DNA from 2 places in the Streptomyces sp. NPDC048290 genome. Region 2 is predicted to be linked to the other one. Evidence: riboswitches for the same ligand, from Rfam matches in the RefSeq annotation. Region 2 holds a riboswitch; the other holds the start of a gene.
The links. A riboswitch is a leader RNA that binds a small molecule or an ion and turns the genes downstream of it on or off. The one in region 2 is predicted to bind cobalamin.
Positions count from the first base shown of each region.

Region 1: another riboswitch for cobalamin. It lies ahead of metE (5-methyltetrahydropteroyltriglutamate--homocysteine S-methyltransferase); the one in region 2 lies ahead of AB0D49_RS28125 (prenyltransferase/squalene oxidase repeat-containing protein).

Region 1 covers NZ_JBEZLM010000001.1:14,565-22,250, reverse strand. Annotated here, with positions in the region: gene AB0D49_RS00100 (alpha/beta hydrolase) at 1-925, shown strand, start outside; gene AB0D49_RS00095 (SAV_915 family protein) at 1,116-1,493, shown strand; gene lysA (diaminopimelate decarboxylase) at 1,506-2,837, shown strand; gene metE (5-methyltetrahydropteroyltriglutamate--homocysteine S-methyltransferase) at 2,880-5,192, opposite strand; cobalamin riboswitch at 5,375-5,563, opposite strand; gene AB0D49_RS00080 (cupin domain-containing protein) at 5,668-6,234, opposite strand; gene AB0D49_RS00075 (type III polyketide synthase) at 6,284-7,471, opposite strand.
Region 2 covers NZ_JBEZLM010000018.1:154,986-162,671, forward strand. Annotated here, with positions in the region: gene AB0D49_RS28110 (ATP-binding cassette domain-containing protein) at 1-961, opposite strand, end outside; gene AB0D49_RS28115 (energy-coupling factor transporter transmembrane component T) at 958-2,115, opposite strand; gene AB0D49_RS28120 (hypothetical protein) at 2,139-3,071, opposite strand; gene AB0D49_RS28125 (prenyltransferase/squalene oxidase repeat-containing protein) at 3,068-5,833, opposite strand; cobalamin riboswitch at 5,947-6,092, opposite strand; cobalamin riboswitch at 6,178-6,253, shown strand; gene AB0D49_RS28130 (hypothetical protein) at 6,362-7,686, shown strand, end outside.

The DNA.
Region 1 (7,686 bases), on a different contig from region 2:
GCGCTTCGTCGAGCGCCACCACTGCCCCGCCGTACCGCCCGGCGCCGACCCGGACGCCGCCCGCGCCGCGCTGGCCCCGCTGCTGGACCGCGGCGGGCACGACGCCGACATCGGCGAGACCTGGCTCACCGTGCCCGCGCCGGGCCCCGGCCCGCTGCGGGTACGGCTGCTGCGGCCCGCTGACGGCGGCGGACCCCTGCCCGTCGTGCTGTTCCTGCACGGCCTGGGCTGGCTGCTGTCCGACGCCGACGCCCACTGGGGCCTGCTGCGCGATCTGGTGCTCGGCGCCGACGCCGCCGTCCTCGTCCCCGACTACGACCGGCCGCCCGCAGCCCGGCACCCGGTGGCCCTGCGGCAGTGCCGCGCCCTGCTGCGCTGGCTGGCCCGCGACGGCGCCCGGCACGGCCTCGACGGCGCCCGGGTCGCCGTCGTCGGCGTGTCCGCCGGAGCCAATCTCGCCGCCGCGCTCACCCTGCTCGCCCACCGCCACGGCGACCCCCGGCCGGTCCACCAGGTCCTGGTCTGCCCGGTCACCGACGCCGCCCTCGCCACCCCCTCCGCGCACCGCTTCGCCGACGGCCACTTCCTCGGCCGGGACGCCATGCGCACCTTCTGGGACCAGTACGTGCCCGACCCCGCCCGGCGCGCCGACCCCACCGCCGCCCCGCTGCGCGCCGCCCCCGCCGACCTCGCCGGACTGCCCCCGGCGCTGGTGCTGACCGCCGAGGCGGACGTCCTGCGCGACGAGGGCGAGGCGTACGCGGCGCTGCTGCGCGCCGCCGGGGTGCCGGTGGTCTCGGCGCGCTACCACGGCACCGTGCACGGCTTCGTGCTGTTCGACGCCCTGCGCCGCAGCCCCGCAGCCCGCGCCGCCCGCGCCCAGATCACGGACACCCTCAGCACGGCCCTGCACACCCCCGCCTGACGCCCGCGCGGCCCGCGTCAGCAACCCGTATACGTCCAGCCCCCGACCGTCAGCGTCCCGTCAGGGGCCACCCCGCCCCCCGCCCGGCCGGGCATAGCGTCATCGGTGGGCGCCCCGGACCGCCTCCCCGCGATCCCGGGGCGCCGGACGTGACACCCGACCGACCGAGCCCGGCCTCCAGGAGGCAGCCATGGCAGACATCCCGTGCGGCGACGATCCGGAACCCGGCGAACGCCTCCCGGACGGACCCCTGTACGTACCGGTCCGTCCGGGACCCTCCGGGTGCGCGACCCGGCTCTTCCGCACCCCGCTGGGCGACCGCACGGCCGTCGCCTTCACCTCCGCGCGGCGGCTGACCGCCACCCTCGGCGCCGGACAGCCGTGGATCCGGCTCGCCGCGCCCGCGCTGCGCGCCCTCGTCGCCCCGCTGGGCGTCACCTCCCTCACCGTCGACCCGCAGCTCTCCGCCCCGGCAGCCGCCCCGGTCGCCCGCACCGCCGTCCTGGTCCGCGCGCTCACCCCCGGACCGGCCGACGTGACCCACCGCGCCCGCGCCCACCGCGACTGAGGAGCCCGCACCATGACCACCCTCCACGACACCACCGCGGCCCCCGCCCTCGCCGACCGCTCCGTGTGGCCCGCGTCCACCACCGAACCCCGCCCCGGCGAGGTCGCCGTCGGCGGAGTCGCCCTCACCGAACTCGCCGACCGCTTCGGCACCCCCGTCTATGTGCTGGACGAGGCCGAGGTCCGCGACCGCTGCCGCACCTACACAGACGCCTTCCCGGACGCCGAGATCCTGTACGCCGCCAAGGCGTTCCTGTGCCGTGCCATGGCCCACTGGGTCGCCGAGGAGGGACTCGGCCTCGACGTCTGCTCCGCCGGGGAACTCGAACTGGCCGTCACCACCGGCTTCCCCGCCGACCGGATCGTGCTGCACGGCAACGCCAAGTCACCGCGCGACCTGGCGAGCGCGCTGCGGCTCGGCGTCGGACGGATCGTCATCGACAGCCCCTCCGAGATCGCCCGGCTGGCCGCCGCCGTGGGGCCCGGCGGACATCAGCGGGTCATGGTCCGGGTGGTGCCCGGGATCTCGGCGGGCGGCCACGACAAGATCCGCACCGGCACCGAGGACCAGAAGTTCGGGCTGTCCATCTCCGACGGATACGCCCAGCACGCCATCGCCCGCATCCTGGACCAGCCACAACTCGAACTCACCGGGCTGCACTGCCATCTCGGCTCGCAGATCACCAGCGTCAAGCCGTATCTCGCGGCCGTGCGCAGACTGGTGGGGCTGATGGCCCGGCTGCACCGGCAGCACGGCGTGATCCTGCCCGAACTCGACCTCGGCGGCGGCCACGGCATCGCCTACCGCCCCGGCGAACCCGCCCTCGACCTCACCGCGCTGGCCCGCCGGGTGCGCGCCGAACTCACCGGGGCGTGCGCGGCGGCGGGGCTGCCGGTGCCCCGGCTGCTCATCGAACCGGGCCGGGCCGTCGCGGGCCCCGCCGGGATCGCCCTCTACCGGGTCCTCGCCGTCAAACACACCGGCGCGCACACCTATGTGGCCGTCGACGGCGGCATGAGCGACAACCCGCGTCCGGCGCTGTACGGCGTGCGGTACGCGCCCCGGCTGATCGGCCGCGCGGGCGGCCCCCCGGCCCCGGTCACCGTGGTCGGCCGGCACTGCGAGGCGGGCGACGTGCTGGCCGCCGGCGCCGAACTCCCGGACGACGTCCGGCCGGGCGATCTGCTCGCGGTGCCGGTCGCGGGCGCCTACCACCTGTCGATGGCGTCCGGCTACAACCTGGTCGGCCGTCCGCCGGTCGCCGCGGTCACCGACGGCCGGGCCCGGCTGCTGGTCCGCCGGGAGTCCCTGGACGACATCCGCGCCCGGGACGTGGGCCTGTGACCGACGGGCCGGGGAGCGGAACTCCCCGGCCCCGCCCATGGATCAGGCCAGTTCCGAGCGGACCGTGCGGGCCGCTGCCACCAGGTGCTCCAGCGACGCCCGGGTCTCCGGCCAGCCACGGGTCTTCAGACCGCAGTCCGGGTTCACCCACAGCCGCTCCGCCGGGATCGCCTTCAGCCCGGTGCGCAGCAGCTCGGCCGCCTCATCGGCGCTCGGCACCCGCGGCGAGTGGATGTCGTAGACACCCGGTCCCGCCTCGCGCGGATAGCCGTGCGCGGCCAGCTCACGCGCCACCTGCATGTGCGAGCGGGCCGCCTCCAGGCTGATCACATCGGCGTCGAGGTCGTCGATCGCCCGCACGATGTCACCGAACTCGGCGTAGCACATGTGCGTATGGATCTGCGTGTCCGGCCGCACCCCGGCGGTGGACAGCCGGAACGCCTCCGTCGCCCACGCCAGATAGGCGGCGTGGTCGGCGGCGCGCAGCGGCAGCGTCTCGCGCAGCGCGGGCTCGTCCACCTGGATGACCGAGGTACCGGCCGCCTCCAGGTCGGCCACCTCGTCGCGCAGGGCGAGCGCCACCTGCCGTGCGGTGTCCCCGAGCGGCTGGTCGTCCCGGACGAACGACCAGGCCAGCATGGTCACCGGCCCGGTCAACATGCCCTTGACCGGCCGGTCGGTGAGCGACTGCGCGTATGTCGTCCAGCGCACGGTCATCGGCTCCGGGCGGGAGATGTCCCCGGCCAGGATCGGCGGCCGGACGTACCGGGTGCCGTACGACTGGACCCAGCCGTGCTGGGTGGCGAGATAGCCGGTGAGCTGCTCGGCGAAGTACTGGACCATGTCGTTGCGCTCGGGCTCGCCGTGCACCAGGACATCGAGACCGGCCTTCTCCTGGAACGTCAGCACGTCCCGGATCTCGCTCTTGATGCGGTCCTCGTACCCGGCGGTGTCGATCCGCCCGGCCCGCAGATCGGCGCGGGCCGTGCGCAGCGCGTCGGTCTGCGGGAAGGAGCCGATGGTGGTGGTCGGCAGCAGCGGCAGCCCGAGGTGGGCGCGCTGCGCCGCGGTCCGCTCGGCGTACGGCTGGGAGCGGCGGGCGTCGGCGTCCGTGACGGCGGCGGCACGGGCCCGCACCGCCGGGTCGCGGGTGATCGGCGAGCCCGCGCGGGACGCCAGGTCGGCCCGGTTGGCGGCCAGTTGGGCGGCGATGGCGTCGGTGCCCCCGGCGAGCCCCTTGGCCAGCGTGACGATCTCCGCGGTCTTCTGCCGGGCGAACGCCAGCCAGCGCCTGACCTGCGGTTCGATGTCCCGCTCCGGGGCGGTGTCCAGCGGCACATGGAGCAGCGAGCAGGACGCGGCCACGTCGACCCGGTCGGCGAGCCCCAGCAGGGTGCCCAGGGTGGACAGGGACCGGCTGAGGTCGTTGACCCAGATGTTGCGGCCGTTGACGACACCGGCCACCAGCCGCTTGCCGGGCAGCCCGCCGACCGCGGCGAGCGCGTCCAGGTTGGCGGCGGCGGACTCCGTGAAGTCCAGCGCGAGCCCCTCCACGGGCGCCTTCGCGAGCACCGGCAGCGCGTCCCCGAGCCGGTCGAAGTACGAGGCCACCAGCAGCTTCGGCCGGTCGGTGAGGGCACCGAGGTCACGGTAGGCGCGAGCGGCGGCGTTCAGCTCGGCCGGGGTGCGGTCCTGGACCAGGGCGGGCTCGTCCAGCTGGACCCACTCGGCACCGGCCGCCCGCAGATCGGCGAGCACCTCCGCGTACACCGGCAGCAGCCGGTCCAGCAGGGTCAGCGGATCGAAGTCGGCGGCCACGCCCGGCGCGGGCTTGGCCAGCAGCAGATACGTGACCGGGCCGACCAGCACCGGACGGGCGGTCAGCCCCAGCGCCAGCGCCTCGGCCAGTTCGGCGACCTGCATGGCGGAGTCGGCGGCGAAGACGGTGTCCGGGCCCAGCTCGGGCACCAGGTAGTGGTAGTTCGTGTCGAACCACTTCGTCATCTCCAGCGGCGCCACGTCCTGCGTGCCGCGCGCCATCGCGAAGTAGCCGTCCAGCGCGTCGGCGGCCACCGCCTCCCGGTGCCGGGCGGGGATCGCGCCGACCATCACACTCGTGTCCAGCACATGGTCGTAGTACGAGAAGTCACCGGTGGGGACCTCGGCGATGCCCGCCTCGGTGAGCCGGCGCCAGTTGGCGGAGCGCAGTTCGGCGGCGGTGGCGCGCAGCGCGTCGGCGGTGACGCGGCCCTTCCAGTAGCCCTCGATCGCCTTCTTCAGTTCCCGGTGCTGTCCCTGACGGGGGTAGCCGTACACGGTGGCCCGTGCTGCCGCGGCTGCGGACTTGCTGGTCACGGAGATCTCCTTCGCGAGATGAATCCCTGAGATCCCGGCGACGGGACGCGGACGCGAAGGGTGACGAGGCCGGGCGGTCCCGGTCCGCGCGCGGCATGGCACGGTCCTTGGCCTGGCTCTGTACGCCGACCCGCCCACGAGGTCACCGGAATGTCCGCGCACGGAGGTCCGCGCACGGGCAGTGGCAGGTCTTCGGACTCGCGGGCCCGTCCTGACGACGTCAGGACACCTACTGGCCGTCGCTTCCCAGGCCCGTTCTCCCGGACCCAGTGCGTATGACGGCGGTCGTTCCCACTCACCGCTGCGGGGCAGTCCCGGATTCCCACCGGGTTCCCTCTTACGACATCCCGCCTGGCGGACGGGACGAACCAGCTGCACCGGCCACCCTAACCGCTACCGCGCCATCGCGTACATGACGTCCCACCCGTGCCGTGTCCGGGGGAGCGGACACGGCACGGGAGCGTGACCGCCGTGCTCAGCGGGGTGCCGGGGCGGCGGGCGGTGCGTAGCGCAGCGGGGTGAGCTGCTGGACGTCGTAGCGCAGCCGCAGCGCGGCGATCGCCGCGTGATCGATCTCTCCTCCGTCCTCGCCCGCGCCGTCCAGCAGGGCGAGGAGTTCCTCGAAGTACCGCTCGTGCGCCGGGGGCGGGGCCGCCTGGAACAGCACCCGGGCGGGGTCCGGGCCGGTGTTGGCGAACGCGTGCGGACAGCCCGGCGGTACGAACAGCAGCGTGCCGGGGCCCGCCCGTACGGCCCGCTCACCGGCGGCGGACTCCCACTCCCGCCAGTGGTCCGGGGTCCGCACCAGCGGCTCGAACGCGAGCACCTCCAACTCGCCCTCGATGACGTAGAACAGCTCCTCGCTGTGCGTGTGGGTGTGGGCGCCCACATCGAAGCCGGGCGGGACGACGACCTCGAAGGTGGACGCCACGCGGGAGTGCTCGCCGGTCACCTTGAACGTGACCCGCTGGGCGGCGACCGCCACGGTCCGCCCCCGGCCGGGCGGCACGATCAGCGGCCCGGCGGACGCGCCCGCGGTCACCGGGTACGCGGCGGACGGCGGCGGACGGTCGGGTCCGGATCGGCCGCCGTCATACGGGGCCCTCCGTGGAGACCGCCGCCGTGTCGGTCGCGGGCGCCGGGGCCTGCGCGGGGACCCGTACCGGGGCGGCGCCCGCCGGATCGGCCCGCACGCCGGAACCGGCGCCCTGCTCGGCCGCGGGTTCCGGGCTGTCGGTGGTCCATCGGCCGAGGGAGATCTCGGCGGTGATGCCCGGCCCGAACCCGGCGATCATCCCCGACGCCCCCGGCGCGCAGCCGCCCTCCTCGAACAGCCGGCGCAGCGCGTCCAGGACGACCGCGCTCGCGATGTTCCCGTACTCGGCGAGCGTGGCCCGGCTGAAGCGGAACATCTCCGACGGCACCCCGAGATAGTGGCTGAGGTCGTCCAGGATGCGCGGCCCGCCCGCGTGGATCAGATAGAAGCTCTGCGCGCTGGCGTCCCGCCGGTACTGGGCGGCCAGCGAGGACAGCGCCGGGGCGAGCTGCTCCATGGTGCCGGGCACCCGGCGGTCCAGCATGAAGTGGAAGCCGGTGGGCCGCACCCGGTAGGCGATCCAGTCCTCGCTGTCCGGCACCAGATAGGAGCCGTTGGCCTCCAGCTCGATGCCGGTGCCGCCCATGCCGCGCACCACGGCGGCGGCCACCGCGTCGCCGAACAGGCCGTTGGAGAGCATGTTGCCCACCGTCAGATCGGTCGGCTGGTAGCACAGCGAGCAGAACTCGCAGGCCACGATGAGGGCGTTGGAGCCCGGGTGGGCCATGCAGAAGTCGTGCGCCCGGTTGATGGCCGCGCCGCCCGCCGCACAGCCGAGCTGGGCGATGGGGATCTGCCGGCAGTCGTACCGGAACCCCAGCGTGTTGATCATCCAGGCGGTCAGCGACGGCATCATGAAGCCCGTGCACGACACATAGATGATGACGTCGATGTCCCGCGCTCCGAGCCCGGCGTTCTTCAGGGCCCGCTCCACGACGTCCGGCACCCGCGCCTTGGCCTCCGCCTCGTACGTGGCGTTGCGTGCCTCTAATCCCGGGTGCCGGAGCGTACGGTCGAGCGGCTGCACGATATGGCGCTTGCGCACCCCGGTGTTGCCGATCAGCCGGAGCGCGAGCGGTAGTTGCTCGTGCCCGGCGTACAGCGAACGGGCCAGACCCAGGGTCTGTTCATGGGTGATCGTGTACTCGGGTACGGCGACCGCGGGGCGGCACAGAACAGGCATGGTTTCCCCCTTCAGAGATGATCCGCGTATGAGATCCGTCTCGGCAGACCGGTGCTTGCCCGGCATGTCCAAGGAACATGCGACAAGCACACTAAACGCACCCGATAGCGTGAGATGGGAGTGCGGGCGGCGGGGAAGGGGCGCGGAACCCCGCCCCGGACCGGGGCGCACGCCGGGGCACACGCTCCGCCCCGGCGGGCGGACGGCGGTGGGGC
Region 2 (7,686 bases):
CCATCAGCGCCGTGATCTCCCCCGCCCGCAGATCGAGATCGACCTCCCGTACGGCCGGCACACCCTTGTACGTCACCGTCACCCCGCGTGCCCGCAGCAGCCGGGGCCGCTCGACCGCCGGGGCCGGGCGCACCGGCGCCGGGACGTGCCCGGCGAGCCGGGTGCGCAGCGGGGCGGCGGCCCGGCGGGCGTCCCGCACCGACAGCGGCAGCGGCGACCAGCCCGCCGCCCGGCCCAGCTCGACGATCGGCGGGGCGATGGCGGACGTCCTGAGGATCTCCGCGGCCGGTCCGATCCGGGCCCCTCCGTCGCCGGGCAGATGGATGACCCGGTCCGCGTACTGCACCACCCGCTCCAGCCGGTGCTCCGCCATCAGCACGGTCACCCCGAGGTCGTGGACGAGCCGGGTGACGGCGGCGAGCACCTCCTCGGCGGCCGTCGGGTCCAGCGCCGACGTCGGCTCGTCCAGCACCAGCACCCGGGGATGCGCGGTCAGCACCGACCCGATCGCGACCCGCTGCTGCTGCCCGCCGGACAGCTGGTACAGCGCCCGGTGGCGCAGATCCGCAAGACCCAGCAGATCGAGGGTCTCCTCGACCCGCTTGCGCATGGTCGCCGGGGGGATCGCCAACTGCTCCATCGCGTAGGCGAGTTCCTCCTCCACCGTGTCGGTGACGAACCCGTCGGCCGGGTCCTGGCCCACCACGCCCACCACGTCCGCCAGTTCGCGCGGCGGATGGTGGGCGGTGTCCCGGCCGTCGACGGTGACCCGCCCCGACAGCGTGCCCCCGGTGAAGTGCGGCACCAGCCCGTTGACCGCGCCCAGCAGGGTCGACTTGCCGGTGCCGGTGTGGCCGACGACGAGACACAGCTCGCCCTCCTCCACCGTGAGGTCCACGTCCCGCAGCGCCGGTCCGGGTGTGTCGTCGTACTGGAGGGTGACCTGGTCGAAGGTGATCACGGGCGTTCGGCTCTCTCGGTCGTGCGGGGGCGGACCGGCTCCGGGGGCGGTGCCACGAACCCCGCCGTGCCCGCCAGCAGGATCGCCAGGGTCGGGACGAGCGGCAGCTCGGGCCAGCTGAGGGGATAGAACGTCGGATTGAGCTGGGCGGGGTCGTAGCCCAGGCTGCTCAGCAGCAGCACGGCGGCCAGCAGCCCACTGCCCGCGACCGCCCACTCGGGCAGCCGCCACGGATCGGGACGATAGGTGGTACGGGTGACGCGCCGCCCGCCGAGCCGCAGCCCCGCCACACACAGCAGCGCCCCGACCGCCATCGCGGGCAGCCCGAGGAACGCGGGCGCCGTCGCGTCCAGCAGCCCGTACGCCCCCGCGCACAGCCCGCACATGCCGAGCAGCAGCAGCGCCCCGGTGATCCGCCGGGAGCGGCGGGTCGCGGTGCCCGCCCGGCCGTAGCCCCGGGAGTCCATGGCGGCGGCCAGCCGCAGCGAGCGCTCCAGCGCGTCCTCCAGGACCGGCACCACGATCCCGCGCAGCGCCCGCAGCCCCTGGGTCCGTCCGGCCCGCAGTTTCCGGGCCCGCGCCACCCGCTGGACGCTCAGCACCAGTTGGGGGGCGACACTGATCGACACCGTGACCGCCACGCCCAGTTCGTACAGGGCGCCGGGCAGGACCCGCAGGGCGCGCTTGGGGTTGGCGAGGGTGTTGGCGGCGCCGATGCAGCACAACATGCACGCCAGCCGCAGCCCCTCCGTCGCCGCCGACAGCAGCGCCTCCAGCGACACCGGGCCGCCGAGCTGGATACCCGCGTACCAGTCGGGGGTGGGGATGTGCGGCAGCGCGAACAGGAAGTGGTCGGTGGGCTGGATGCCGGTGGCGAAGATCGCCCGGAACACGATCCGGATCGCCACCACGGTCAGCGCGAGATACAGGTAGTACTTGAAGCCGCGCGCCCAGGGCGCCTCCGTGCGGCGCGCGGAGACCACATAGCCGAGCACGGCCAGCACCAGGAACAGCAGCAGCGGATTGTTGGTGCGGCTGGCGGCGGTGGCCAGCGCCAGCGCCCAGATCCACCAGGCGAGCGGATGCAGGATGCGCGGCAGACGGCGCCCGCGCGGGTCCGGGAGGGGATCGGACCCGGCGGGCGCCGCCGCCATGGCCGTCGTACGGGACACCGGGGTCACTCGGTACGACGGCGGCGGGCCGCGAACACCGCGGCGCCGCCCACCAGGACGACCAGGGCCGCGCCGGTGACCACCGGCACGATCGAACCGGAGTCGTGCGGGGCGTCGGCCGCCGGGGCGGCGTCGACCACGGTCGGTCCGGGGCTGGTACGGGGCGCGGCCAGCGCGGGGGCGCTGTCCGACGGACTGGCGGAGGGACTCGGCGTGGGGGACGGGGACGGGCTCTTGGCGGGCCTCTTCGGGCTGGGCTTCGGGGACGGCGACGCCTTCGGCGGCCTCGGCGGGGCGGTGGTGCGCCGCTCGGGCGCCGGTCCGGTGTCCACGCCCGGGGGCAGCGCGGGCGCGTTGTCGTCGCTCGCGGGCGGCGCCGCATTGCCCTGCGGGCGGGTGTTCTTGGCGCGCAACTGGTCGGGGGTGACGGTGGGACGGCCCTCGGTGCCCTCGATGTTCGTGCCGCCGAAGATCCACAGATCGACGCTGCCGGGCTTGGGCTTGTAGAGCATCGCGCCGAGCTGGCTGTAACTCCAGTCGTTCTGGCCCGGGTCGGCGTGCCAGTACGACCAGTACGCGGAGGCGGGCGGGGTCAGGACACAGTCCTCCTGGGCGGCGGTCGGATACTGCCTGCCGTTCTGGTGGCCGCTGTAGCCGATGCGGCAGATGAACGCCGGACCGTCGTGCCCGGTGCCGGTGGTGCGCCAGCCGCCCTGGTTGAGGAGTTCGTAGCCGGTGGTCGGGGTGGTGCCGCAGGACCGCAGGATGGGCCCGCCCCAGTCGCTGAAGTCGACCGCCAGCACCGCCCCGGAGCTGGTGGTGCACCGGCCCATCGGCTGCGGGTCGGCCGCCGCCGGGGCGGTGGTCGCGGTGAGCGCGGCGCCGGTGAGGGCCAGGGCGGCCGTCACCCGGGCCGCGAGCGCCGTCGGCCGCCTCATCGTCCGTCTCCCGTCCCGGCGGTGCGGCGCCGGGCCACCACCACGACCCGCCAGCCCGCCAGCACCAGCAGTGCGGCGATGGCGGCGAGCATGGTGACCTGGACGCCGGTGGAGGCGAGGCCCCCGCTGCCGCCGTCCGCGGTGAAGTCGCCGCCGCCCGTGCCGCCACCGGACTCGCCGGGCGTCACGATGTCCGGGGTGGACCCGCTGGGCCGGGGCGTGGGCTGCGGCGAGGTGCCCTCCAGGGACTGTTCCAGATAGGCGAACGAGATGCCGGTCGCGCCGCCCACCGCCTGGGTGGACGCCCGCAGATCGGAGCCGCGCTGGCCCTCGGCGGCCACATTGAAACCGCCGTCGCCGTTCTGCTGCGCGGCCAGGAACTTCCGGGCCGCCGCGATCTCCTTCGGATAGGCGCCCGCGTCCAGGGACAGCCCCTGGATCGCCAGGGCCGTGGAGTTCACGGAGGTGCCGATCGAACTCTTGAAACCACCGCTGGACTGCTGCTGGTCCGCGATCCACCGCAGCGCCTTGTCGACGGCCGCGTTGTCACCCGCCAGATCCAGCGCCATCGCGGCCATCGCCGTGGAGTCCACGTCCGAGTCGCCCGTGGACGGGATCAGGCTCGGCCAGGCGCCGCTGTCGTCGTGCTGAAGCCCCGCGAGGTACGCGATCGGCTCGGCCGCCGCGTCCTCCTCGCCCGCCCGCAACTGCGCCATGATCCCCAGGGACTGGGAGAACACGGACGTGGCGTACGTGTAGTTGCCCTTCGCGGCACAGGAGCGGTCCGGTGCCGCGCTGGCCTTCGCGCACACCGCCGTCTCCAGCGCGCCGATCAGGTCCTGTCCGGCGAAGTCGCGCGGGTCACGGCCGACGGACTCGGCGAGCAGGGCGGTCTTGCCGATGAAGCCGCCCGAGGCGTACTCGGTGCCGATCTTCATGTAGTCGCGGATCGTGCGTCCCTCGCCGTCGGTGCCCCGCTCGTCCAGGAAGTCGACGATGCCGCGCAGCGCGTCGTTGTCCAGGCCGGTCGCGGCGAGCGCGTAGGCGCCGTCGATGGTCAGCCCGAAGTCGGCGCGGGAGACGGCGGGTCCGGCGGTGTAGTACCGGCCCTGCTTCAGCTGGGCGGCGCTGGTGAGGTAGGCGACGCCCTTCTTCAGGTCGGGGCCCGCGCCGGGCGGCGGGGTCCGGGTCGGGGTGGGCGAGGTGGTGGTGGGCGGGCCGCTGGGCTCCGGCTCCTTCACCGTCAGATCGGCCAGGCTCTTGCCGGTGCCCGCGAGCACCGCCAGCGCCGTCGGGTACAGCTGAGGGTCGGTCTGCGCCTCCTCGAAGCCGAAGCCGCCGCCCTCGGTCTGCTCCCGCGACAGCCACGCCACCGCCGCGTCGGCCTGCTTCTTCATCCCGAGCACCCGTAGCGCCTGCGCGGCGTACGCGGTGGAGATGACGCCCGCGGTGGGGGAGTCGGTGTACGCCGGGAACCCGCCGTCCGCGCGCTGGTTCTTGACGAGATAGGCGAGGGCCTTGTCCACGGCCGCGTCCTGCCCGCCCGCCGTGTGCAGGGCGAGGGCGACCAGACCGGTGGTCCCCGCGTCGCCGTCGCAGTACTCGCCCGGCCGGATGAGGACGCTGGTCACTCCGCCGTCACGGCACTGGAGCTGGGTCAGCCGCTGGACGGTCGCTGCGGGCGGCTCCTCGTCGGCGCGCGCCAGGGCGAGGACGCCCAGCGCCTGGCCCTCGGTGTAGCCGCTGTCCCCGAAGTCGCCCTTGCCGGTGCAGCCGGGGGCGGGACCGGACTCGGGGCCCGCCGGGCAGATGTGCGCCACCAGGTCGCCGATCAGATCATGGCCGCCGAAGTCACGCGGATCGCGTTCGGTGACCGACGCGAGCAGCGCGAGACGGGCCGCGCTGGTGGCGTCGGGCGCCTTGTCCGTGCCGTTGGGGTAGGCGACGGGACCGGCGGCGGAGGCCAGGAAGTCGGTGACCTTGCCGACGGTCTCGCTGTCGCCCTCGGCGGCGGCCAGCCCGAACGCCGTCAGCGCGGTCAGGAACGGATTGGCGTCGGTGGCGCCCTCGTCCACGATCCGTTCGCCGTCGGTGAGACGGCTCTTGAGCCAGTCGGCGGCGCCGTCCACGTCGATCTCGCCGGGCGCGCCGGTCAGCGTCGGACCGGGCGGTGTCGGGGTGGGCCCGCCGCCTCCGGCGCGGACGTCGTCGGGGCTGAACGTGGGACGGCCGGTGGTGCCGCCGACGTCCGTGCCGCCGAACACCCAGGCGTCCACGTCACCGTCGTTCAGCCGCCGGTCCATGGCCCCGTACTGGGAGTAGGACCAGTCGTCGTCCCCCGGCTCGGCCACCCAGTACGACCAGTAGGCGGTGGCGGGCGGGGTCAGGACGCAGGACTCCTTGTCCGGCGTCGGGTACTGGGTGCCGGAGTCGAACGGGCCGTAGCCGATGCGGCAGATGAACGCGGGCCCGTCGTGGTCGGTGCCCGCGGTGCTGAACCCGCCCTCGTGGAGCAGGTCGTAGCCGGTGGTGGGGGAGGTGTCGCAGCCCCGCTCGACCTCGCCGCCGAACGGGCCGAAGTCGACGGCGACGATCGCGCCCTTCGTGGCCGTGCAGCCGTCGATCGGATCGGCCGCCGCGGGCGAGGAGACGGTGAAGAATGTCACGCAGGCCGCGACCAGCACCAGCAGTGCCGTACCGGCCGCCGTCCAGGGCCCCGGTCTGCCGCCCGTGCGCCGCTCTCTTCGCTCTCCGGTCCGCATCGCGGTCCCCCTCGTCCTGTCCCCGCGGGGCCCGGACGTGGGTCGAGGGCCCTCGCGGTACAGGCCGGGCCCGCGCGAGAAGCCGTCGCACCACGCCGTAGTCCACGACGGCGTCTGTTGCTCGATCACGCCCCAGGTGCTCCGGCTCGCCCGGCGCGGCCGGACCTACGGTTGCGGGTCAGCGCCGGAATCCGACCGGCTTCCCCTGGAACTCTTTGCGTATCGACCGGATTTGAGCACGGTTCGCACAGGGCGTCAAGACGCGGCAGAAACCACCCTGCCGGGTGATTTTGGCCCTATGGCGACCGGCACCCCCGTCAGGTACCGTCCCGCACTGCCGAGTGGGGGAACCCGGTGCGAATCCGGGGCTGACGCGCAGCGGTGTGGAACGGCGGGAGGCCGGTCCGAGCCCGAATGCCCACCCCGGCGCCCTTTTCCGGCAGCCCGTTCACGCGTCCAGGACGGCGGCCCCCGCCTCGGCCGTCCGGCCGCGGCGAGGCCGGCGTCCCCTGATCCCTGGAGCACGCCATGGCCCCGCGCCTCGCTCACCGCCGTACCGCACTGCGCCGGCTCACCCTCACCTCCGCCGCCGCCCTCGGCGCCTTCGCCCTCACCACCCTGCCCGCCGCCGCGACCGCCACCCCCGCCCAGATCGCCACCTCCAAGACCAACGGGGTCGCCTACCTCGACAGCCTCCAGGCGGCCGACGGCTCCTACGCCGGGTCGGGGCTGTCCAACGAGTGGGCGTTCAGCGCGTTCGCCGCGGCCGGTACCGCCGCCGTGGACGTCGTACCGGGCACCGACACCAGCAAGAACGCCAGAACCGTCTACCGCAATCTGCTGGCCACCAGCGGCTGGCCGTCCGCCTCCCCGGTCGTCACCGACTACGAGCGCGGCACCCTCAACGCGTACGCCGCCGGGATCGACCCGGCCCGCGTCTCGGCCTCCCGCAACCTGATCGCCGACATCTACCGCTACTGGCAGACCGCCGAACCCGGCTACTTCGGCCCGTCGGCCAACTTCAACGGCACGGTGTTCGCCGCGCTCGCCCTGAACGGCGCCCGCACCCAGGCCGGGCAGATCCGCGTCCCCCAGTCCCTGCGGGACGCCATGGTCACCCGTATCCGGGCCAACCAGCACAACGACGGCGGCTGGAACTTCAGCAAGGCCGAGGGCAACCCGACCCAGCTCGCCGCCGCCAGCGACATCGACATGACCGGCGCCGCGATGGCCGCGCTGTGCGTGTCCGGCGTCCCCAACACCGACCCCGACATCACCCAGGCCAAGGCGTTCCTGAAGAGCAAGCTGGTGTCGAACAGCGGGGCCTTCCTCGCCATGTTCGGGGCGAACACCGACTCCAACGGCTGGGCGGTGTCCGGCCTTAACGCCTGCGGCATCAACCCGCAGACCGGTGACTTCCTCACGCCGATGGGCAAGACACCGGTGGACTTCCTGATCGCCCAGCAGTTCAACCCGGGCGGCGGCTTCAAGTACCTGCCCAGCGACACCGCCCCGTCCGCCTATGCCTCCATCGACGGGCTGCGCGCGGTCGCGGGCGGCGGCTTCACCTCCGCCCCGCCGCTGCCGACGACGGTGGGCGCCCCGCAGTGGGTGGGTCAGTCCACCTTCACCTCCGGCACCGCCACCAAGCTGGCGCTGACGGTCGACGACGGCAGCGGCACCCTCAAGGTCTGCTCGGTCGCGATCACCCCGACCGGTACGACCACCACCCTCGGCGCGGTCCTGGACGCCGCGGCCTCCGCCGCGACCCCGGCGGGCTGTGTCACCTCGGTCACCCCGGCCTCCGGCACCGGCACGGTCACCGCGCTCAACGGCAAGGCCAACAGCGGCTC